Regions from separate parts of the Sanguibacteroides justesenii genome, predicted to be linked through region 2. Evidence: riboswitches for the same ligand, from Rfam matches in the RefSeq annotation. Region 2 holds a riboswitch; the other holds the start of a gene.
The links. Region 2 has a riboswitch for cobalamin ahead of DMB45_RS04495 (ribonucleoside triphosphate reductase). Riboswitches for the same ligand answer to the same signal wherever they lie in the genome.
Positions count from the first base shown of each region.

Region 1: another riboswitch for cobalamin. It lies ahead of DMB45_RS05055 (PepSY domain-containing protein); the one in region 2 lies ahead of DMB45_RS04495 (ribonucleoside triphosphate reductase).

Region 1 covers NZ_QJPL01000002.1:484,406-496,923, reverse strand. Annotated here, with positions in the region: gene DMB45_RS05065 (hypothetical protein) at 314-3,559, shown strand; gene DMB45_RS05060 (TonB-dependent receptor) at 3,802-6,180, opposite strand; cobalamin riboswitch at 6,287-6,483, opposite strand; cobalamin riboswitch at 6,567-6,788, shown strand; gene DMB45_RS05055 (PepSY domain-containing protein) at 6,957-8,429, shown strand; gene DMB45_RS05050 (histidine phosphatase family protein) at 8,488-9,006, shown strand; gene DMB45_RS05045 (cob(I)yrinic acid a,c-diamide adenosyltransferase) at 9,034-9,603, shown strand; gene DMB45_RS05040 (cobyric acid synthase) at 9,710-11,191, shown strand; gene DMB45_RS05035 (pyridoxal phosphate-dependent aminotransferase) at 11,188-12,255, shown strand; gene cbiB (adenosylcobinamide-phosphate synthase CbiB) at 12,267-12,518, shown strand, end outside.
Region 2 covers NZ_QJPL01000002.1:352,614-365,131, forward strand. Annotated here, with positions in the region: gene DMB45_RS04465 (DUF4435 domain-containing protein) at 1-419, opposite strand, end outside; gene DMB45_RS04470 (AAA family ATPase) at 454-1,290, opposite strand; gene DMB45_RS04475 (DMT family protein) at 1,424-1,792, shown strand; gene DMB45_RS04480 (TrkH family potassium uptake protein) at 1,992-3,806, shown strand; gene DMB45_RS04485 (potassium channel family protein) at 3,835-4,503, shown strand; gene DMB45_RS04490 (anaerobic ribonucleoside-triphosphate reductase activating protein) at 4,483-5,118, opposite strand; gene DMB45_RS04495 (ribonucleoside triphosphate reductase) at 5,100-7,247, opposite strand; cobalamin riboswitch at 7,350-7,530, opposite strand; gene DMB45_RS04500 (cation diffusion facilitator family transporter) at 7,688-8,593, opposite strand; gene zupT (zinc transporter ZupT) at 8,604-9,407, opposite strand; gene DMB45_RS04510 (ABC transporter ATP-binding protein) at 9,594-10,616, opposite strand; gene DMB45_RS04515 (iron chelate uptake ABC transporter family permease subunit) at 10,618-11,664, opposite strand; gene DMB45_RS04520 (ABC transporter substrate-binding protein) at 11,661-12,518, opposite strand, start outside.

The DNA.
Region 1 (12,518 bases), 130 kb from region 2:
CTATTTATACGGCATATTTTCCCTATCCGTAATACGGTAAAAAGCCTTTCGGTCCTTGTTATTTATAATAAAGCAAAAAAAATAAACCACTATCCTATACCGATCTCACTTCCGGCGAATCTTCCATTTTAAAGAATAAACCATTATATATTAATAATATATCCTGAGATAGATATCCAGAATCCACGTCCTCCTAATTCTTATTCCCGGAAATATTTCAATTTTAACAGTACTATGTATTGCATGCTACTATTTTTTATTTATATATTTGTATCGTACTAAAAATAAATTACAAAAAATAAAACCTGCAATTATGGAAATGTCAACCCTAAAAACAGCCATAACTTACGAGAGCAAGTTAGTAAAAAGAAACTGGTTATTTTACCTCTTTGTCTTCGGGGCATTGGGATTTATATTAGGTAGTCCTCTCTTGGATAACCTTATAAATACGTACGTTCCATGGCGTAAATTTATATTCGAGTCTTCTTTTCCTCTATACGGATATTACTTTTTGAACCTCTTCCAACCGATATTCGTCACATTTATCGTCTGCGACATCCATAGGAAACGGAAAAAAGCCGAAACCCGGGAAGTGCTTTCAGCACGGCCCATCGGTAACGGTCAATCCTTTCTCGGGGAATTTTTGGGTATTCTTATTCCGTTCCTCACGATAGATGTCATCTTTATGATCATCTCCATGATTATCCACATATTTGTACCGAATTCCCCCGTCAATATAGGAATATATCTTTTCTATCTTTTCACGCACGTGCTGCCCACGCTTGTTTTTATTACCGGGTTATCCGTATTGGTAAACAGGTTAGCCAAACACCCTTTCGTCAGCTGGCTTATCCTGATCGCTTTTCTCTACTTAGCGTACACCTACCTGACGACGCCTCTTCACGGGATATTCGATTTTCGTGGAAATTCACTTCCGAACTTTTTTTCCACCTTAGTCGGGTTCATGCACATGGAGAATTACCTGCTCCAGCGAGGTGCTATCCTGTTATTGGGTATAAGCCTGCTCTACCTCGCCGTTTTAGCCACGAAGAGATATCCCAATGTCGCCGGCCGGAAACGCTATTTAACGGTTCCCGCTTTCTTGTGCTTCGTACTTGCCGTGGGGCTCGGCGTTATATACGTTACCAACTTTCAAAGCCGTTTGAAAAACAGGATCGGGCATCGCGAAACTTTCGTGAAATACAATGAATACCCCACGGCACGCGTGAGCGAGCACGATATCACCTATCGACCCGGGGGAGATAAATTCTCGGCAACAAGCCGGATGAAGATTCAAAACCGGAAAAAAACAACAATGGAACAGCTTCTGCTCTTCTTAAACCCGGGATTAAAGATCGACAAGATCGAATCCGGGGGACAAAACCTTCCCTTTCACAGGGACCGGCAGGTGATCGTCATCGAGCGTCCCCTGGCTCCCGGGGAAAATATCGAGATAGAGATGGAGTACGGGGGAACGATCGACGAGGATATTTACCAGATTAACATTCCGGATAATAAATTCTTTTCTACCGTCAGGTATCGTTTTGATTACGAAAATTACGGCAGACACACGGCTTTCGTATCGGATAAATACACTTTACTTATACCGCAAGTGATGTGGTATCCGACCGCGGTTCCTCCGGTCGAGTTACAGGCATCCAAGGAGACCGATTTCACGGATTACACCCTCCGCGTCAAAAACCCGGGCGAGATGACCGTCTTATCTCAAGGCAAACCGACGAGAGAGGGCGATAACGTCACGTTCAACAATTTACAAAACCTGACCGGGTTAACCCTCTGTATCGGGAATTACGAGAAAAGGGCGATCACGGTCGATTCCCTTACCGTCGAGTTTTACACCTACCCGGGAAACGATTTCTACCTGAAGTGTTTCGATGAATGGGAGGACCTGAAAAAAGACAATCCTGACCGGGAGAAAAATTTAAAAAAGGTATTTTATCAATGCAGAAATAAAATCGAACACGGCAAACCTACCCCTTACCCCTTTCACTATTTCAAGCTGGTCGAGGTTCCTTCGTCCTTTCTCAACAGAAGTCCGTTCAGCGATGGCATTCAACCGGAGATCGCACTTTTTCAGGAACGATGGTGCGAATGGGAGAATACACATCCCGGTACTTTTACTCCTTGCGAAGATTGGAGCATACAGAATTATATACTGGACTACCAGCTTCCCTTTTACCTGGACCAAATGCGCATAAATCGTATTTTCTCGGATTATACCAGCAGCATCACCTCCGACAGATATCAGGGGATAGACGCCATATTCAAACAAATAATCAACCCGAAAGTATCCAAGAAAGATATGAATCCCAAAACGATAAACCGTATTGCGAAAAAAGGATTGAAAGGGATCATGGCCGAAGAATACAGCGAGGAACAACGCCTCGTCATTTCTACAAAAGTTTCGCATTTATTAAGTTATCTCTCGACAATCACTACCTGGGACTCCCTAAACCGCTTCACGCGGGAATTTAACGAGCGTACCCGCTTCCGGGAAATTGACTTCGACTCGTTCTTCGAGGAATTCGAGCAACGTTTCGGGCAGGACATCAAGGCTTACATGGACGAGTGGTACACGAGTCGCCGGATTCCCCTGTTAACGATAAAAGATCTGTCCCGGAAAACGACAGAAAAGACACAAGTCATCGACTTTATGGTAAACAATTCCAGCGAAACGGACGGTATCGTCTCGATCATTAAGCTTGGTCAGTATGGTATCGGGGGACAGCCAATCGAAAACTGCCGGAATTACATCATCAAACCCGGAGAATACAAACGAATTGTCGTTCATGAAGACATCGAAGAAGAACTCCTGCTGACCACCAATTTCTCGGGTAATTTACCGAAAAACATTTCATTCAATAACAATGAATCCCCCTTATCAGGCCCCGTACCGAAAGAAGGAGTCACATTGATCGAGAGGAATCGATTCTCCCCCCCGGGAGAGATCATCGTCGACAACGAGGACGAGAGCTTCCAGCTGATCGATTCGGCAAACAATCGAAAACGATTAGCCGATCTGGTCAAAAAAGAAGACGCCCAAGAGTACACTTATTTAGAAAACTCGAAAGCCAACGCTTGGATTGTTACTTTATCGCAGGAATTCTACGGCAAACATATTCGTAGTGCTTTCACCAAAAAATCAGGCACGGGAAATTTCAAAGCAGTCTGGACAGCAAACCTCCCGGAAGCAGGGAAATACGAGATACTTATCCACCGACCCCGTATTGTTGACGCTTGTGACGGAAAACTATGTACAGCCGACCACCCGGGGATGAAAAACTACTATACCGTCTACACCCCCAAGGGAAAAGAGGAAATCATCATAGAAAACCGAGAAGAAACTTCAGACTGGCTACCGGTTACTTCCACCCTGTCGCCGGAAGAAGTCTGGGTATCCTTAGGCACGTTCACTTTACCGGCTGGAGAATCCCGTGTCGTATTGGACGACCGGGGGGCTTCCGTTACGAATAAAATATTCGGTGAATACCTTCAACTGATAATTGCCGATGCTGTCAAATGGGTACCAGTAAGATAATCAGAAACACTCATACCATACTACGAAACCTAAATCCGAGAACATTCACAACTTGTACAAACAAATAATGTTCCGTGCATCGAAATAGCCATTCCCTGTATACAACCGTATGGCCGTATACAGGGAATGGCTATCATCTAAATTACAATTGACGAATGTCAATTAGAAGATTCGAAAATACATACCTAAAAAGCTGAATAATTTTTTCGTCAAACAGCTCACTTAAAACCCCAAAATCCTATTTAAAACTTATAAGACACAGAAAGTTGATAGTTTCTCGGAGTACCCTGTACCGGACTGGATGATTCGAAATACTCCTTATTAAATATATTATTTACATTACATGCTAACGTAATATGACTCTTTATCGTATAAAATACGCCTCCATCCATCAACCAAAGAGAGGGATAATACAATCGGGAAGCTACATCCCGGAAAATTTTGTCCCGGAAGTTTCCACTCAAATGAAAGGACAAAGCCTTAAATATCCCCGTCGGAACAGTATAATCGGCAAACACATAGAAAGTAGTCCGAGGTACTCCTGTGGTACGCATGTTTTTCCCCGTCTGCTTATATTCGGGGAAAGCACTACTTTCCCGAATGGAGCGTATCCGATAATCCGACAAACATAAAGCCCCCCTCAAAGAAAGAGTAGGTAAAATCCGGGCCGTAACATCCATATCCAGTGTCTTCATATCGGCTCTACCTACCTGCGCATTAACCGTCATCTTAGTCACTTCCACGGTTCCATCCCCTTGCTCTTCTTCCACCTCACGGGTTCCCACGTTCGTAACCATATTGGTACGACGGATGTAAGAGAAATTTACGCTTGCATCCAACCACTCGTTAAAAGTATAACGAACTCCCGTCTCAAAAGAGTAATCCCGTTCGGGTTTGAAAATTTGATCCCCTTCCTTATCCGGATTAATCGAATTTCCGTTTTTATCCAAATAGATATTATTTACACGATATGTCGTCGTATTCGGAGTAAAGGCTGACCCGTGGGCAATATGAATCGATAATTCTGGACGGGGAAAATAAACAGCTCCCACATGCCAGGTAAAAGCTGAGGCATGAAAATTCGCCCATTTTCCCATATCTTTTTTATCGTAATCGAACGATTTCCCGTCGATCGTCGGAAAATTGGCCATCATTCTTCTCTTGTAAAAATCCATACGCCCGGAAGCCATGAATTTCCATTTATCATTCCATTCAAATACATCACGGAAATAGATACCGTTTGTATACCATTTTCTCAAGTAAATGGAAGATACATTCTGTATCCAGTACCCTTGTACAAGTTCCGGATTTTTCACGGACAACATCACATCGGTTCCCGGACCGTAGGTATCTCCGTTATCCCAACCGCAATATTGTCGCATATCAAATAACGACCAATTCCAACCGATAGCATAATGGTGTTTTGTAGAAGCTATTTCCGCATCGCCGGTTAACTCTAATGTGTTGTTATAAGTATCGTGACGCGGGAAAAAACCGCTCGCCCCGAAACGGCGCAAAGAATCTATATCCACATAAGTCGCTTCCCGAACCCCGTTCTTCTCCGTATAATATTTGTAATCCGCTCCTTCAAAGGGAGTTTTCGCACTTTTGTAAGAAAGACTTCCTACTCCGGAAGTCCGGTGATAGCTGTGATCAAAAGCAAAAACCTCCTTCAATTTCAAACCGTTCGTAAAGGTATAAACATAATCAAGTTTTATATTATACCCTTTCCGGCTATGCGAATCATTGGCAAAATCATTATAAACCTGCCCGAAATCGGCTGTTGGATGACGATCTCCCTTACGCATAACCACTTTATCGGTAGCCATATCCACCATATCCCCCGGCATATAAGGAGCAGCCCCCAATTCGACCGTATAATGGTCGTCTTCAAAACCAAAGGCGACATCAACTCTGCTCTTGCCTAAAGTAGCTCCCAATGTCGCTATTCCGGATAAACGCTGAGGAGACATACGACGCCAACCTCCCAAAGTAGCGTAATGCAAGTTAGCCATGTACTCTACCGGTCCGACCAATTTACCGCCGAATCCCAAACTTACCTTCTTTACATCCCACCTCTCATAACTGAAACGGGCATTCGCCAAAAATTCGGGAGAGGCTTTCTTACGCACAATATTGATAACACCTCCCATGGCTCCGTAACCGGCAAGGATGGCTGCAGGTCCGCGAAGCACTTCGATAGACTCCGCCGAAGCAAGATCCCCCAAAGGAAACGTGTTAATACTCTGCCGGTCATCCCGAATACCGTCCACCATTAAAACGGCCGGCATATTGGAGCCTCCGACGTAAAAACGTCTCCACAAACCGCCCTGGTTGCCCAGTCGGACGCCAGGCAGAAAACGAACGGCATCCACCCATTCGGTAATTCCTTTCCGTTCAAGCACTTTTGCAGACAATAGAGATACATTTAACGGAACGAATCTGAGAGGTACATTCAGTCCCATTAATTCCATTCTTTTCTTTTTTCCCAAGACCGTCGCTTCTTCAATATTAAAAATCGAATCCGTGATACTCTTTTTTTTCCTTTTGTCTTTATCTTCGGCCAAAAGAGAGCCGACACACACCAGTAACAATAATGTTAGTACAACAACTTTTTTCATAAAAACTATATATTAATAATGAATAAAGCATTATTAACATAGTTTAAGGGTACATGAGTAAAAAGTATAAATTTATCTTTCTCCTCTCGCTTTTGTTCCCGAAAGCTATGGTTTACGTGCTTTGGCAGGTCTTCTGACTTGTTCCGAATTTTGCCGCCTTCCCGGTTTCAACCAGTGACATTGAAGTACAAAATTCTTTTACAGGAACTTACAGCTGCGGGTACAGTTCCGGATTCACACCGGATTCCCTATTCTGTTTCACCTCAAGAAAAGAGGTATCGCACCAAAACGGCACAAAAGTAATACAAATTTCTTTATTAGAAACACTATTACCATTTTTTATTTCATGATATTTTTCCAGAAATAACATCATTTCAAAAAAAATTGTACATTTGCAGCGTTTTGGTGTTGTGTTATCATTCTAACTAACACACAAGAGGGAAACCGGTCAGAATCCGGTACAGTACCCGCTACTGTGATGCCCGCTTCTTCTGAAAAGAAGATATATGACGGATAAATTCTTACACCACTGTTCCAGCGAATACGAGGGAATGGGAAGGTATCTATCCGGGGCGAGTCAGGAGACCTACCGAAACCAATAGTTAACGCATATGCTCGGGGTTAAGGATAGCGTTACTGAAATGTTTTTCATCAAAAATGAAAGATTTTAACTATCAAGCCGTTATTGAATCGTTATCGAGCGATTCGATAAGAGTTCCGATGAATTCCTGGCGTGAAGTAAGCAACATATTTATAAAACTATAAACTAAAAAGATATGATTAAATTTTTTATTCACGTACACCGGATTCTCGGACTTTTACTCTGTATACTGTGTTTTTTATGGTGCATTTCCGGTATAGTATTGATATACCACTCCTTTCCCCGGGTAGGACCGGACAAAAGACTTCCTCGCCAGGAAGCCCTGGATACCTCTCGTCTACCCGCAATCAACGAGATACGGCAACGTTTACCCCAAAATGTACTCTCGAACAACTTTAATTTAAACAATCCCTTCGGCGAACCGGTTTTCCATTACGGCAGATGGCGTGAAGTAACCGATCTCTACGCCGACAGTACCTATATCCTCCCTTCTCCCATCTATTCCCTTTGCGAGGAGAGAGCCAAATACTGGTGTCCGGATCGTAACATCACCGAGGTCGATACACTCCGCAAATTAGAGGTATGGATTCCTTTCGGACAATTGAAAAAAGACCTGCCTATCTACAAATTCTATTTTGACGGACCGGAACATTACCAACTTTATATCTCTTCCCGTACCGGAAATATCCTACAGTTCTCTTCCCGGGAACAACGCTTTTGGGCCTGGATAGGAGCTATTCCCCATTGGTTATACATCACCTCTATTCGACAGGATATACAAAAATGGGATACTCTTTTGTATTGGAGTTGCTTACTCAGCCTTATCATGTGCATCAGTGGAATCTTTCTCGGAATCCGAGCCTACTGGCTAGCCCGCCGGAAAGGCTTTCTTCATTCTCCCTATACAAAGCCGTGGTTCCGCTGGCATCACATCACCGGTTTCTTTTTCGGTATCTTTATCTGTACTTGGCTATTCAGTGCATGGGCGCCCATATCACCCACCTTTTCCAATTTATTCAACAATAACAAAAAGGCAGGTAACGCGTTCAGAAGCCGTCCTTCCATCGCGGCTGCTCCTCCCATCGAAAAATATAATCTGGATTACCGGAAGGCTATTGCCGAAGTATCGAAAACACATGGTCCTGTAAAAGAGATTACCTGGAGTAATTACAACGATATACCACTTTACAAATTACGGACAGTGGAAAAAGAAATTATTCTGGATGCATCCGCCGACTCGATACGCCCTTTTCAAATCACCGAAGAGACGATCTACGCTGCCGTAAAGAAACTGACGGCCGATACGGTTCACTACACCATCGTCAAAATGGAAGAATACGATAACTATTACATCTCCCGTCGCAGAACTTTACCTCTACCTGTCTATAAAGTAACGTTGGATAATGAATCCGGAGATTGCTATTATTATAATTTGAAATCTTTTCAACCGCAACATTATGATAACAACGGACGTTGGAAACGCTGGGCCTTCCGGGGATTACACCGGTTGGATTTCAAATTTCTAATCGATCGTCCCGTATTATGGACAATCGTCATGTGGGGACTTTTGCTCGGATGTGCCTTTGTCTCCGTGAGCGGGATTGTTTTATCCGTAAAATACATCATCAGATTGGTAAAAAGACGATAGTAACAAAAACTTGAATTTGTTTATTACCTTCGCGGGAAAGAATCAAAGAAGAGATGCCATGATAGAACTCACTCTTACCCGTCATGGGGAAACGTTAGAAAATCAACAACATATTTTGCAAGGGCAACTCCCGGGCACCCTCTCCCCGTTAGGTATTGAACAAGCAAGAAAGTTAGCCGAGAAATTAAAAAATGAAAGAGTGGATGCCGTCGTATGCAGTGATCTGGCCAGAAGCTGGGAGACGGCCGAAGTAATCGCTTCATTTCACGAATTGGAGCCTGAAGCGACCCCCCTGCTCCGGGAAATGGACTGGGGCGTATACACGGGACAACAATTGGACGATGTAAATTGGAGCGATTTACCGGATAGTGTCGAATCGGTAGATGAACTGTTCAACCGGGCTGCCGCTTTCATTCGGTATTTAAAGACATATCACGAGGGAAAACGAATCGTCGCCGTAGGCCACGGAGCCTTTAACCGAGCCATCGCCACTTACCTGCAAGGAAAAAAAGCCATGGAGATGACCGAATTACCAATTATGGAAAATACGGCCTGCATTTTATTTCAGATTTTATAAACAAACATTCCATCGACACTTACAGACATGAAAATATACACCAAAGGAGGAGATAAAGGAACAACAGGAATACACGGGGGAAAACGGGTCGACAAGGACGATCCTCGCATCGAGGCCAACGGAACCCTGGACGAATTGAACTCTTGTATCGGACTTATCCGGGCCCAAATCGGAGAAAGGCACGAGTGGCAGGAGATGCTCCATTTCATTCAAAAATCCCTCATGACCGTTATGTCCCACGTGGCAACTCCTACCGCCTTACGTCCCCAAAATCCGAATCCGCTTCCCGAAGATTTAGATATTTGCTGCGAGCAAGAAATAGACCGATGGCAATCCGCCATCCGTCATCCCTCCTCACATTTTATTCTCCCAGGAGGAACACTCGTTTCCGCTCAATGTCATATGGCTCGCACCATCGCCCGACGAGCCGAAAGACGCTTATGGACATTAAACAAAGAAGAGGAGGTCACTCCGGTTATTCTTCGGTTTATCAATCGCTTATCGGATCTCTTTTTCACGCTGGCCCGCTATGAAATGGATTTACAAGGGACGGAAGAAGAACGTTGGCAATCTTTTCTATACAAGAAAAAATCTTAAACGACAATATTTGAAAAATTCATCTTACAAACTACCAAAATAAATTTGCACCGCGCTATATTTGCATCGTGTTAAGCTGGCAAGTGAAATTTAAAATTTTCTATTTATGCGGTTAAAACCCATCATGTTCGTCGGGACTTGCTCCGATGCTGGAAAAAGTATCGTGAATGCCGCTTTTTGCCGCATTTTTAAACAAGACGGTTATTATCCGGCCCCGTTTAAAGCTCAAAACATGTCTCTCAATTCCTATTCCACTCCGGACGGATTGGAGATCGGACGTGCTCAAGCCGTACAAGCGGAAGCCTGCATGATTCCACCGCAGAGTGATATGAATCCCGTGTTGCTAAAACCGACGAACGAACAAAGTTCACAGGTCGTCTTAAATGGAAAGCCGATCGGTAATATGACGGCCAAAGAGTATTTTCTGGCGAACAACAAAGCGGAACTGTTTAATCAGGCCTATGCGGCTTACCAACGCCTCTCCCGGCGATACAACCCTATCGTGTTAGAAGGAGCGGGAAGCATATCCGAACTGAATCTGAAGAACAGGGATATTACCAATATGCGCATGGCTGTCCGCACGGGAGCCGCAACTTATCTCGTGGCCGACATAGACCGGGGGGGGGTATTCGCTTCGGTATACGGCTCTATCGCCTTACTCGACGAAGAGGAAAAGCGTCAGATTAAAGGCATTATCATAAACAAATTCAGGGGAGATGTCTCTCTTTTCGATGAAGGAAGAAAAATCATCCGCGATTTGACCCGTATTCCCGTGGTAGGAGTCATTCCCTATTTCCGGGATATCCATATAGAAGATGAAGATTCAGTGGCACTCGAGAATAAAAATGACCGGGCAACGAAAGGAAAAATCAACGTGGCGATCATCCTCTTGAAACGCCTATCCAACTTTACGGATTTCAACATACTGGAACAAGATCCCAGATTTCATGCCTATTACACGAACAATACCCGGGAAATCGAAAAGGCCGATATCATTATCCTGCCGGGTTCTAAAAACACCATAGCCGACTTACAGGATATCCGTTCGAACGGAATTGCCGATGCCATACTTCAAGCCCACAAATCGGGGAAGAAAATCATCGGAATATGCGGAGGGTATCAAATGTTAGGATCCAGAATAGAAGACCCATTCCATATCGAAGGAGAGATCGACGCGATTCCCGGATTAAGTATTTTTCCGACAGTCACCGTGTTGGAGCCGGAAAAGATCACCCGCCAATGCAGGTTTCGATTCAAAGGACTCGAAAATACCTGCGAAGGCTACGAGATTCATATGGGAGGGACGACTCTTTTGAACGATTCTCCGGCATCACCTTTAAATAGATTGAGCGACGGGCGAGAAGACGGATACCTTCTCAATGATAAATGTTGGGGCACCTACCTACACGGTATATTAGACAACAGTATCGTTCTAAATGAGTTGGCGGAAGGATTGACCCCGATGGCTCCATCCGAATTCGATTATGCCGCCTACAAAAACAGGCAATACGATTTACTGGCCGATCACGTGAGGGCTGCCGTAGACTTAGCCTATATCTATTCCACTTTAAAAACAGATGAACGATGATACACGGACACGGAGATGATATATACAAGGCCGCCGGAGAGATAAAAGCGAACTTTTCCACGAATGTCTGGTACGAAACAGATATCAACCTATTGCAATCGGTTATCCTGCAACAAATGGACAAGATCCTCCATTATCCGGAACCCGATGCGGGATCTTTTGTGGAAATAGTCGCCCGGCATTATGGAATCTCCTCCGAGAATGTAATTGCAGGTAACGGGGCAACCGAGCTCTTCTACCTCATCGCTCATGCTTTTACGGGAGCCAATACCTGTTTGCCGATCCCCTCTTTTACAGAATACGAAGACGCCTGTTCGTTATATAAACATCGACTCGCTTTTATCCCTTTTTCCGAACGGGAATGTACTCCGGAAGAAATAGGAAAAATTTGTCCCGAACCGGAACTCATGTTTATCTGTAATCCGAATAATCCGGACGGACGAGTATGGGAACTTGACCAGATTCGGAATTTACTCCGACATCACCCCCGAATGACACTTGTTGTGGATGAATCCTTTATTGATTTCGCCCCTTCTGCTTATCCGGCAGAAGGGCTGCTGGAACAATTTCCGAATCTATTAGTAATCCACTCCATGACCAAGAATTTTGCCATTCCGGGACTCCGGTTAGGCTACCTGTTAGGAAACGAGCAACTGATCTCCCGGATTAAAAAGTTCAAACAACCCTGGAGTATAAACGCTCTTGCCATTGAAGTCGGAAAATACCTCTTGACACATGGAGAGGACCTACTTCCCGATACACAACATCTGTTACGCAGAAAGCAAACATTCGTGACAGCCCTGCAAAAGATTCCGGGATTCCGTCCCCAACCCTCCGAAACCTCCTTCTTTTTAGTCGAGACTGACTGGAATTCAACGGTTCTAAAACATATCCTCCTTGAAAGATACGGACTTCTGATTCGGGATGCCTCCAATTTCCGGGGACTAAACAACCGCTATTTCCGGGTAAATACCCTGACCGATTTTAAAAACGGCCTGCTGATAGAGGCATTACAAGAACTTGGGGCCAACGAAGGTTCTCCTGCCAAAACGAAACCGTATTAAATCTTCCGACCATGTCCCTTCTACCTGTTTTGCTCCCTTTAATCTCCGGTTACATCCTGGACCTGCTTTTCGGAGATCCTCGCAAACTTCCTCACCCCGTCGTGGCTTTCGGGAACTTAATCAACTGGTGCGAACGTCATTTGAATCAAGGAAATTATCGAAAAACCAAGGGATGTTTAGTAGCTCTGCTCCTACCGCTTTTCATATGGGGGATCGGTATGGGAATTTCAATCCTAACCTGGAAAATTTCACCTGTCTTCTAT
Region 2 (12,518 bases):
GGTAATGTGGTGATGCGTTGGCAAATTTCATTTAATCCCTTTCCGTAACAATGGTGGTTTTCGAAAGAATAAGTATAGGTTTGAAAGACAAAATGCTTTATGCTCATTTCCCGTTCTTGCAGTAAGTAGCGGTAGTCACTATCGATGCAGATAAAAAATTTGGGTCCTAAAAATTTCAGGTATTTCAAGCATTGAGTTACTCCTTTCGTTTCGTTTCCCCTTTCGTTTCGGGAGCCTGCGATGAAGTGAAAACGGTCCCGGGGACGAAAATGATTGAATATTTTACTCCAAAACAGGATATCATCTTTATCTTCAACATGTATGGCGGCTCGACAGCGTAACATTTGTGCATCCATCATAAAACGTTTGGCCGCATGATAATAATATTTCTCTTTATTAATATCGACAGTAGGGAACATGTAAATTAATGCTTTAGGTGGTTTTCCATGATTTTTATTGAGCGATCAGGTCCTCAATAAATACCAGTTTATCTCCCCATCCGTCGCCGAACAAGCTGGGCGAATGGGTAGACGTAATGATTTGACAACAGGGATTTAATTTTTGTATCTCTTCGAACAGCCGGTATTGCCATTCGATATGAAGGGAGATTTCCGGCTCGTCCATCAATAGCACGTAAGGTTGTCCGTCCATCAGGAAAACACGCAATAGAATAATCAATAGTTGCTTTTCTCCGGAAGAGAGTTTATGAAGGTGGATGGTCTCTTTGCCGTCTTTGAAGATCAGCTGATTGGTCATGGGATCGATCTCTATGGTCTTCCCCGTTCCTGCAAAAAGGTGGTTGACCGTGTCATAAAAATGCCGGATCCGGGTATTTATCTCTTCCGCTTGTTCGGGGAAATTGGTCGCTTTTAGCCGGTAATCCGAAAAAGAAGCATTATTCTCTCCTACGCTGTAAACAATCTCTTTCAATTCGCTTAATAACGGGCTATCTTCTTTTCCCATTTTTCGGCGGTCCTTCAATGGAACATCGAAGGTGCTTATTTTCATGTAGTTGAATCCGGATAATTTTTGTTTGATCTCGTTTGGCGTCGTTTGGCGATTGTAGAGAATGGCAATGTCGTCGATGATGATTTCCGCCTCGATATTGTAATTTCTCAGCCTCTTCACGTCTGCGGATAGTAATGCGTCCATTACGTTGAAAAAGGTAGTTTTCCCGCTACCGTTGATTCCGGTCAGAATGTTAACATCCGGATTGAGGTTTTCCCATCGGAAATTGTATTTCCCCCAGACATTCCGTATCTCGATTTTTTGAATTTTATTGGCTTTCATGACAAATGGCGATTAAAAATGAACTTTGCTCCCAATCATTATCAACAAAGGTAATAAAATTTATATTTTTGTGCTGCTTTGAGGGAGATTATCGTCTATATGTCGAGAATATAAATGTGTTAACAAGAAGAAAATGAAAGGGGTTTATACGATCGGATTACTTTTGGTGTCTAATATGTTTATGACTTTTGCCTGGTACGGACACTTGAAATTGCAAGAGACAAAAATAATTAGTCATTGGCCGCTTATCGGCGTAATCCTCTTTTCATGGGCGATTGCTTTTTTCGAGTATTGTGCTCAGGTTCCAGCCAACCGGATCGGTTTTGAAGGGAATGGCGGTCCTTTTTCGTTGATGCAGTTAAAGGTTATTCAAGAGGTAATCACATTGGCGATATTTATCCTTTTTTCTATGCTATTCTTCAAAGGTGTTACCTTTCAATGGAATCATTTGGCGGCCTGTATCTGTCTCGTTTTGGCCGTCTATTTCGTGTTTATGAAATAAATCACGGTATACGGGAAGGGTCTAAGGGGCCGGGCGCCGTTCTATCTATCGGGTTTTCGGCCTTGCCTGTTCAAACATGAAAAACTACTTGGTCAAATCGAAACAAATGGTTACATTTGGAAGCAGGGATCGAATTTCGCAGAAAAGAATGAAACTAAAGAGATTTTAATAACGTTTATTCTTGCTGAAAATAGGAGTTATGTTTTCAACGGAAATACAATATCAATTTAGAAAATTTTACCGGATAACAAAAACGATTTTGGAGGGAGCGGGGCGTGTCGTGTTGTTTATGGCTTCATTTGTGGCTATCTTTTTAGTCGTTTATAAATTCGGTTTTAAGGGAGCTTCGGCGTATCAGGAGGAGATTTATAGCATGTATAAGGGGATAACCAATCTCTTTTTTATTTTTCTTACCATCCGGTTCCTCCTTAATTTTAAATTGTTGCGGGAAGAAAAAGGCTTCTGGTTAGAGGTCTTTTTTTTGATTGTTTTACTTGGTTTGATTATTGCCGAATACCGGTTTTCGATCCCTGAGGTGATAACGCGGAATCCGGTACTGTATCGGTTGAATCGAATCGTAACCTATACGGTCGTTTTGATTCTGAGCACGATCTATCTTTCAAAAGAGTTCTTTGTCGTGCTCAAAAGTAATGTCCGTCCCGAAATGATGTTCGTTATCAGTTTTCTGATGTTGATTTTGATCGGGACCTTCTTGTTGAAACTACCCACGGCTACTTACGAGAAAATCAGTTTTATCGATGCCCTTTTTACGGCGACAAGTGCGGTGTGCGTAACGGGATTGACGGTACTTGATACGGCAAAAGTTTTTACCCCGACAGGGGATGTGATCCTTTTATTGTTGATTCAGTTAGGCGGGATCGGGGTGATGACGTTTACCAGTTTCTTCGCCATGTCCTTTTTGGGGAAAACGACGTTCCGGGATCAGTTAGCTCTTAAAAACTTGTTGAACGAATCTTCCCTGAATAATATTTTCAGAACCTTGTTTTACACGGTAACGACAACCTTACTGATAGAGGCTGTCGGGGTGTATATAGTCTATCTGCAAATTCAGGATGTGGAAGGAATTCAGGATAAGTTTTTCTTTTCCCTTTTCCATGCCGTTTCGGCATTTTGTAACGCTGGTTTTTCTACTTTGCCCGGAAATTTGTATGATCCTTTGGTTCGAAATGTTTATGGATTACAAGTTTGGTTAGGTCTTCTGATCGTTTTCGGCGGCCTGGGATTTCCTATATTGTTTAATTACGGAAGTTATTTTAAATATAAGATACGGTGTTTTTTAGTGTATTTGTTTCATGGAAAACGAAAAGTTGAGTATAGGGCTCATATCGTGAGCACCACTACTCGGATCGTGTTGCCGACAACCTTGGTCTTATTGGTGTTGGGAATGGTGTTCTTTTTGTTTTTTGAAGATGGTAATACCCTGGAAGGTCTATCCTGGCAAGGAAAGTTGGCTACCTCGTTTATGGCTTCCGTGACGACTCGAACGGCAGGATTTAATAATGTGGATATGGCTGCGTTACATCAGGCTACGATTTTTCTATTTATCTTATTGATGTGGATCGGAGCCTCTCCGATGTCTACGGGCGGGGGAATAAAAACGACTACCTTCGTTATCGCTTTAAAGAATGTTATCGCTATTCTCCGGGGAGAAGATAGGGTGGAGATCGGTAAGAGACAATTAACCCGTTTAAATGTGAATCGGGCTCAGGCGATTATCTTTTTGTCTTTGGCGTGGACGGCTTTGGCCGTTATGCTGCTTTCGATACTGGAACCTCAGGGGAGGTTCGTTCAAATCGTATTTGAAGTTTTTTCTGCTTTGGGAACGGTAGGGCTTTCGTTGAATTTTACCCCGGCTATGAGTGATGCGGGAAAAATAATCATTAGTCTCACGATGTTCGTGGGGCGGGTAGGATTGATCACGTTGTTATCGGGTGTTGTCAAGCAGCGGCAGGAGAAGTTGTACAGGTATGCGGACGATACGGTGATATTATAAGTATGAATGAAGTTAATGTTTGAATGATATGAAGTGCATTGTTATCGGTTTAGGACATTTTGGACTGGCTTTGTCACAGCGTTTGACGGCTTTGGGACATGAGGTGATCGGAGTTGACAACGATTTGAATAAAATCAATCAGTACAAGGACAGCATTACGACGACCATTGCCTTGGACGTCCGGAGCGAACAGGCTTTGGGATCTCTACCTTTGAAAGATGTGGATATCGTGTTTGTGGTCATCGGTAAGGATTTCGGTACCTCTTTGTACGTACTTGCCCTGTTGAAACAATTTGCAGTCAAGCGTATCGTTGCCAGAGCCATGTCGGAGGTTCACAAAACGATTATGGAGACGATGGGTATTACGGAGATTATCAATCCGGAGTGGGAATATGCCGATTTTTTTGCCCTGAAGGTAGAGTTGGCAACGACCATCGATTCTTACGTGGTCGATACCGATCACGTGATTATCGAATGGGAAGTTCCTGCCGGATTCGTCGGTCGTAAATTAGGCGATGTGGATTTCGAGCGGGAGTTCGGTTTGAAATTGATAACCCTGAAACGTTTGCAGGAAAAAGAGGATAAGCCTACGGTTCTTCCCGAGCTGCCAAGTGATCTGATACTTGAAAGAAGAGATATTCTGGTGCTTTTTGGATTGCACAAGAACTTCCGGAAGTTAGGAATTCAATTGCAATAAGTAATTTTTTAAGATATCCCCATTCCGGAACTCCTGTAAAAGAAAAGGATCTTTTTCGAACTCCTTTTTTACATTTTCCAGTTCCTTTTCCGTTTGTAAACCCGGAATAACGGTTGTCCGAAAAAGATACTCTATACCTGAAGCCCGAATGATACGAATAGACTCTTTTATTTTGTCCAGCAATTCGGAACTTATATTGGGGCTTATTTTCCGGTAGGCAGTTAGGTTTAACGCGGATTTTATGTCCATGGCAATTGCGTCGATCCGTTTCCCGGCAATAAGTTCTCGGAGAAGGTCGGGATTGCTCCCGTTCGTGTCCAATTTTATGTCGAACCCTAACTTTTTTATTTTTTGGACAAAAAGAATAAGGTCAGGTTGAAGGGTTGGTTCGCCTCCGGAGATAACAACTCCGTCCAACCATTGTCGGCGTTTGGACAGAAACGAAAATAGTTCCGCTTCCGTCCATTTTTGATTATTCGTAAAAAGTTCCGGTAGGACAAGGGAGGGATTGTGACAATAACCGCACCGGAAATTGCATCCCTGGGTAAATATAACGGCGGTCACTCTCCCTTCCCAATCGATCAGGCTCTGTTTAATCAATCCTCCGATTCGCATATCGCAATTTCTTCCGTGATACTGTTGTCAAAATGTTTCCGGTCGTCAAACTCGGCCCGTTTTCCGTTGTTCCATTGACTCACTGGACGCATGTAGCCGACGATCCTGCTGTATACTTCCGACTTCGCTCCGCATTGGGGGCAGGTAAAATGTTCTCCGGCTATGTAACCGTGGGAGGGACATATGCTGAAGGAAGGCGAGAGCGTGATATAGGGTAACCGGAATGCGGAAGTTACTTTCCGTATCATGTTTTTAGCGGCTTGGGCGGAAGTCCGGTGTTCCCCGGTAAAAACGTGGAAGACGGTTCCTCCGGTATAAAGGGTTTGAAGCTGATCCTGTTGTTCGAGTGCTTCGTACAGGTCTTCCGTAAAATGTACCGGTAAATGGGTGGAATTCGTGTAATAAGGTTGTGCTCCTTTTTCGAATTCTTTCCGGTTGGCCACGATAATGTCCGGATATGCGGCCGTGTCCAGTAAAGCAAAACGATAGGAGGTACTTTCTGCCGGAGTGGCTTCCAAATTATAGATGTTGCCGGTCTCCTCCTGAAATTCGGTTAAAATGTCCCGCATGAAAAGCATTGTTTTTTGAGCGAATTCTATTCCGTCCGAATGGGTGATAGGTACTCCTAAGAAGTTGAGGCAGCATTCGTTCATTCCGTTTATCCCGATGGTAGAGAAATGGTTTTTCCAGAAACAGTCGTAACGTTCGTGTACGTGTCTGAGGTAGTATTTGGAGTAGGGATAAAGTCCTTTTTCGGTATAACGTTCAATGACTTTTCGTTTGATCTCCAGGCTATCTTTAGCGATTTCCATCAAATAACGTAGACGTTGATAAAAGTTTTCTTCCGATACGGATTCATAACCTAAACGGGGCAGATTGATAGTAACGACACCCACGGACCCGGTAAGCGGGTTGGCAGCAAACAGTCCTCCTCCCCGTTTCATCAATTCCCGTTTATCCAAGCGTAAACGGCAGCACATGCTGCGGACATCGTCCGGTTTCATATCGGAATTCACGAAATTGGAAAAATAGGGAATCCCGTATTTGGCCGTCATCTCCCATATCCCTTCGTATTCGGGATTGTTCCAATCAAAATCCGGAGTGATATTGTAGGTCGGGATAGGGAAGGAGAAGAGACTGCCGGAAGCATCACCTTCGTACATTACTTCGGCAAATGCTTTATTCAGTAAAGTGACCTCCGCTTGGAAGTCGCCGTATACTTCTTCCTTGATTTCTCCGCCGTGAACAATCGGTTCGTTTTTTAAGAAATCCGGAACAGTTAGGTCCATGGTAATGTTGGTAAAAGGGGTTTGGAAGCCGACTCGTGTCGGTACGTTTAAGTTAAACAGAAACTCCTGTAAGCATTGTTTTATCTGTTTGTAATCCAATTGATCGTAGCGGATATAAGGGGCCAGGAAGGTATCGAAATTGGAGAAGGCCTGAGCCCCGGCGGCTTCTCCCTGCATGGTATAGAAAAAGTTGACAATTTGTCCTAAAGCTGTCCGGAAATGTTTGGCCGGTTTACTTTGGGCTTTTCCCTCAACTCCCCTGAAACCGACTGTTAGTAAGTCTTTCAGATCCCATCCGACACAATACACGCTTAAAAATCCGAGATCGTGAATATGAAGGGCCCCGCTTTTGTGAGCTTCGGATATTCTCTCCGGATAGAGATTGTTTAACCAGTAATTGGACGTGATCTGGGTGGAGATATGTTGGTTTAACCCTTGTAGAGAATAGGACGAATTGGCACTCTCTTTTACTTTCCAGTCGCTTAAAGTCAGGTAATCGTCCATCACTTCGATATTGGTAAGCAATACCTTGGAATTCCGGATCTGTTCATGTTGTTTCCGGTAAAGCAGATAAATTTTCAATAAATTGAAATCTCCGTGTTGCAAGAGTACCTGTTCAACCGTGTCCTGTACGATCTCCACGTGGGGAATGACTCCTTCCGGGGTGTCGGTTTTTAGAATTTCAATCACCTTGTTGCAGAGTTCGCGTGCTGTTTTACGATGAGGGTTTCCCGTTGCTCGCGTAGCTTTAAAAATCGCTTGTTCGATTTTTTCCGCTTTAAAATCGCAAATCTCCCCGTTGCGTTTTACAATTTTTGAAAAAGAGCTGTTTTCGTTCATTCTTAAAGGTTTTAGTAATGAATAAATAAATTTACTATAACCTTGGGTAAAATGAGAATAGTCCGATAGGCAAGCCTTCTCCTCGCTTTTCACCCGAAAGTTACGGATATATCGCAATCGGCAGGTCTTCTGACTCGCTATTTTCGACCTCCTTCCCATCGGTTACCCGACAGTGGATCTTTTGATCGAAAAACAAAAAAAGCTTACAGCTACGGGTATAGTCCCGGATTTTCACCGGATTCCCTATTAATCACAAACGTGAACCGAATGCATGACGAAAGTAAATAAAAATAAGATAGGATATATCGTAATTTTTGTTTTTAACAATAATTCTAAGTGAGATATATTGTTAATAAACTTATATTAAGTTGTTTGTGTGTATGAATAGGAAAATTTTGTATGATATTTATTTAATAAAGTTTTCATTTTTGGGAAACATTTTAGTCTGAATATTCTTTTTGGCAATCCTTGCAATGAGATCCCGGTGCTTCAAATTCCAACGTGGCATGAATAATGCCGATATGCTCCAATTCATGTTTCAAATCGCATTTTACGGTTTCCATTTGGGACATGTCATCGATGACGACGTGTACGGTAAGAGCGGTTTCGGTCGTGCTTAAAGCCCAGATATGCAAATGATGAAATCCTTTTACCCCGCGGGCAGAGGCAATGGTTTTTTCGACCTGTCTGTAATCGGTTCCGGCGGGAACCCCGTCTAAGGACAAGCGAATACTGTCTCGCAGCAATCCCCAAGTGGAATAAACGATGATGACGGCAATTCCGATCCCGATAAGCGGATCGATGATATTCCATCCCGTGTTGGCGATAATCAATCCGGAGACCAAAACACCGATGGAGACCAAGGCATCTGCTGCCATATGTAGATAAGCTCCTTTTACGTTCAGGTCCTTTTCTTTATCTTTCATAAACAGCCAGGCCGTGATCCCGTTGATGACTACTCCGACTCCGGCAACCCAGGCGACGGCGTCTCCGTCGACCGGCTGAGGATGGAATAGTTTGTTGATGCTTTCTCCCAAGATGAAGCCTACGGCAATCAACAGGATGACGGCATTTAAAAGGGAGGCTAAGACCGTGCTTTTTTTGTAGCCGTACGTGTATTTGGTATTGGCTTGTACGCGGGAAAGCCGGAAAGCCAGCATGGCCAATACAAGACTGAAGACATCGCTTAAGTTGTGTCCCGCATCCGAGAGTAATCCCAAAGAATTAAACCAGAATCCCGCAACGAATTCAACGACCACGAAAGCCGTGTTTAACGTGATCCCTATGATAAAAGCTTTATTTAGACTGGTGATTCTATGGTGGTGATGTTCGTGCGTATGTTCCATATCTTTTTGGTTATGCCAATAAAATTAAACTTAAAGCCATGATTCCCATTCCGGAGATAAGTCCGTAGATGGAGATGTGGTGTTCTCCGTATTCCCGGGCGGCAGGAAGTAATTCATCTATGGAAATAAAGACCATGATACCTGCGACGGCTGCGAAGATACATCCCATCAGGACGGGCGACATAAAGGGCATGAGTACTAAATAAGCCAGAAGAGCACCGGTCGGTTCCGCCAGGCCGGACAGAAGGGAATAACGAAATGCCTTTTTACGATCTCCGGTTGCATGGTAAATAGGAACAGAAACGGCAATACCTTCCGGGATATTGTGGATGGCGATAGCGACGGCTATTGCAATTCCTAAAGTCGGGCTTTCCACTGCAGCCGTGAAAGTAGCGATACCTTCCGGGAAGTTATGGATGCCGATGGCCAGGGCCGTCATCAGTCCCATGCGCATCAATTTTGTATCCTTGGGGGGAGGGGTATCCATACTTTCTACGGAACGAACTTCGTGAGGATTTTCAAAGGAAGGTACCAGACGATCGATGATACCGATCAATGACATTCCCGCGAAGAAGCAGAGGACCGTCATGGTCATACCGTATTTTGAACCTAACTCGGCCGTAAGGGAAGTTTCCGCCTGTTGGAAGATTTCCACGAAAGAGACGTATATCATTACTCCCGCGGAGAGTCCCAGCGAAAAGGAGAGAAAACGTTTGTTCGTGTGATGGGTGAAAAAAGCGATCAGGCTACCGATACCGGTTGCCAATCCTGCAAGTAAAGTCAATAATAACGGAATAAATAAACTTTCTTTCATGAATTCGATATTATCCGGGTTATACCCGATGTTTTCCGGAGATTTCGTTTGGTTTATTTTACAAAGATAGATTTTTTACGGGTATGAAAAAGCCTCGGTAAAGAAAATGAAAATTCATTTTTTGGGACATGGGATGGACGTTTTCGGAGTGCTGCAGAGGACCATCGTTTCTCGGGAAGGTTTAAGTTAGGGTAGGGATTTTAAAAGATCGGTCAATTCTTCGAACGAGTGTACGGGGATTTTTTCTCCCCCGGAGGGAAGAAAACTCATCTCCCGGGCCGTTTTTAGTTTTAATATCGGGTAAAGAGTGGAAGGGTAGGGATAGAAAAGGCATATGTAATGGTTTCTGTTTAAAACGTTGATCGCCCAATGTTTTAAGGTTTCGTCTTCCGCCTCGACGATGATATGGCGATCTCCCCGTATGGGCGGATAATAGTTTCCCTGGGTAAGGTCGAATTTTATTTTTTCCCGGTCGAATAGCGTATCCATGCTGTTATCGAAAATCAGGTCTTCCGTTACCCCGCAACGTAATCCTTCCGTTTTCGATAGCAACCATAGCCGATCCGCCAGAATAAGGGCTTGTTCTATATCATGGGTGGATAACAGAATCGTTTTTTGTTGTCGGTAAGCAAGGGTATGCAGGAGTTGCATGATCTCTATTCGGCTCGTTACGTCTAAAAAAGCGGTGGGTTCATCTAAAAGAATTACCGGACATTCCTGGACCAATGCTTTGGCTATCATCGTTTTTTGTCGTTCTCCGTCGGATAGTTCGGCAACGTAATTATTGAATTTGTTTTCTATCCCCACGGAACTCATAGCCTCTTCGATGATTTTGTGGTCACGTGCATGGAGTCGTCCGAAAAATCCGGTATGCGGTTGACGTCCTAAAGAGATTAATTCATAGACGGTCAATCCTCCGGCCTGTGTCCGGTCCGTGAGTACTACCCCTATTTTTCGGGAACGCTCTTTTTCCGAATAGTCGGATAAAGGTTTCCCTTCGAGTTGCACTTCTCCCGTTAATGGGGGTTGGAATGATGCGAGTGTACGTAAAAGCGTGGATTTACCGGCCCCGTTGGGTCCCAACAGACAAACTAATTCTCCTCTATGGAGTTCGAAAGAGAGGTGTTGCTGGATTGGATTCGTCTCTTTCCGGCCTTTCCTGTATCCGATGGTCAGGTCCCGCGACCGTACGATGGGATTATTTTGCATATTAGTTGAAGTATTGGATCTTGCGTTGTTTAATGATGACGTAAATGATCACGGGGGCTCCCAATACCGGCGTTACGGCATTTAACGGGATGATGCCCGATTCCCCCGGTAATACGCATATCAGATTACATAATAGGGCAATGGCCCCTCCCAGCAGCATGGTGTTCGGAAGGAGAGAATTATGGTTCGAGGTGCCCAACAGGAGTCGTGCGACATGAGGAACAGCTAAGCCGATAAAAGCGATAGGACCGCAAAAGGCCGTTGTGACTGCTGTTAATAGCCCGGTAGCGATCAGTAGCATATGACGGATACGGCGGATGTTTATACCTAAGTTCTCGGCATATCGAGTGCCTAACAGAAGGGCATTCAGGGGTTTTGTCAATGATAAGGAGAGGAGCAATCCGATGAGACAGGTAGCGGAGAAAAAGGGCAATTGTTCCATAGATACTCCGCCGAAATTTCCCATCCCCCATATAATATAAGAGTGTACCCCTTCCGCCGTGGCAAAAAAGTTCAACAGAGCAATGACGGAAGAAGCTATATAGCCGATCATAATACCGATAATTAACAACATGATATTGCTTTTCGTCAGTGTAGAGAAAAACAGAATCATTCCCATAACTACCATGGAACCGATAAAAGCTCCCAGAATGACGGAAAAAAAACCGGATAAGTTGAATGCGCCCGCTGAAATAATGCCTCCTCCCAATAACATGACAAGGGCGACTCCCAAGCTGGATCCGGTCGTAATTCCTAAGATGGAAGGGCCGGCTAAAGGATTGTTGAAGGCTGTTTGTAACATCAAACCGGAAGCCGCTAATGCCGCTCCGCATAATAGGGCCGTAATACATTGGGGAACGCGTGATTCCCAAATAATAAATCTCCAACTCGCTTTTTCGACTTCCTGTCCGCACAAGATGTCCCAAACGGCATCAACGGGTATATGGACGGAACCTATGATCAAATTACCATACAACAACACCAGGATGGTGCCTGTTAGTAATATTCCGAATTTTCGGCCGGGAGATGTCATGTGTGAGGTATTCATTCCGTCAGTTTTTGGAAATAATATGCTTGATAATCTTTCACTAATTCAGGATGAAAAATACTTATCAGGTCTTTTAATAATAATTCGGGGTGGAAGGGGGACTCCTCGTAAAAAGCGACCTTACCCGTGTTGCATCCGTACACGTTCTTCTCTTTGAAGGCTTTGAATTTGGCGTAGGGAGCGTAGTCCGATTTTAATTCGCGAAGAGTCTTGTCTGTTTGCTGATTGTATTTTATCAGCCAAAAATCGGCCTCGTGTCCCTGGTCGAAAACAACTTCGAAGGCCAGGGGAACAGATCCGCTCCGGGGGTCGTCGCTCCATAGATAGCGGGCGCCGGCATCCGAATACAGTTGTCCCATCGTGCTTTTTCCACCCGGCACGTACCAGGCCGATCCGCTTCTTAGTTCGCTGATAACGGAGGGTTTTGACGGTGCCGTCAAGGCCAATTGACATAATCGCTTATACTCTTTTGTTACCGCTGAAAAGAGAGAGTCTGCTGTTGCTGCCTGTCCGAATAGTAATCCGTAAAAGCGCATCCATTCCGCCCGTCCCAAGGGAGAGGTTTCCATGTAATCGGCACATTCGATGACCGGTACGTCCAATTTTTCAATTCGTCCGTAGCCGCCGCTATTTTCGAAAGGAGAGAGTAAAATGGCATCCGGGTGAATATCGATGATTTTTTCGATATCGGGATTCATGCTGCTTCCCAAATCGGCGATTTTCCCTGAGGAACATCCTTCTTGTATTTCCGGTATTTTGATATACTGGAGATCGCAAACGCCGACGATACTTGTTATTGAACCCAATTGCCGAAGCAGGCTGCAATGGACGGAAGAGTAGACGATCGCCTTAGA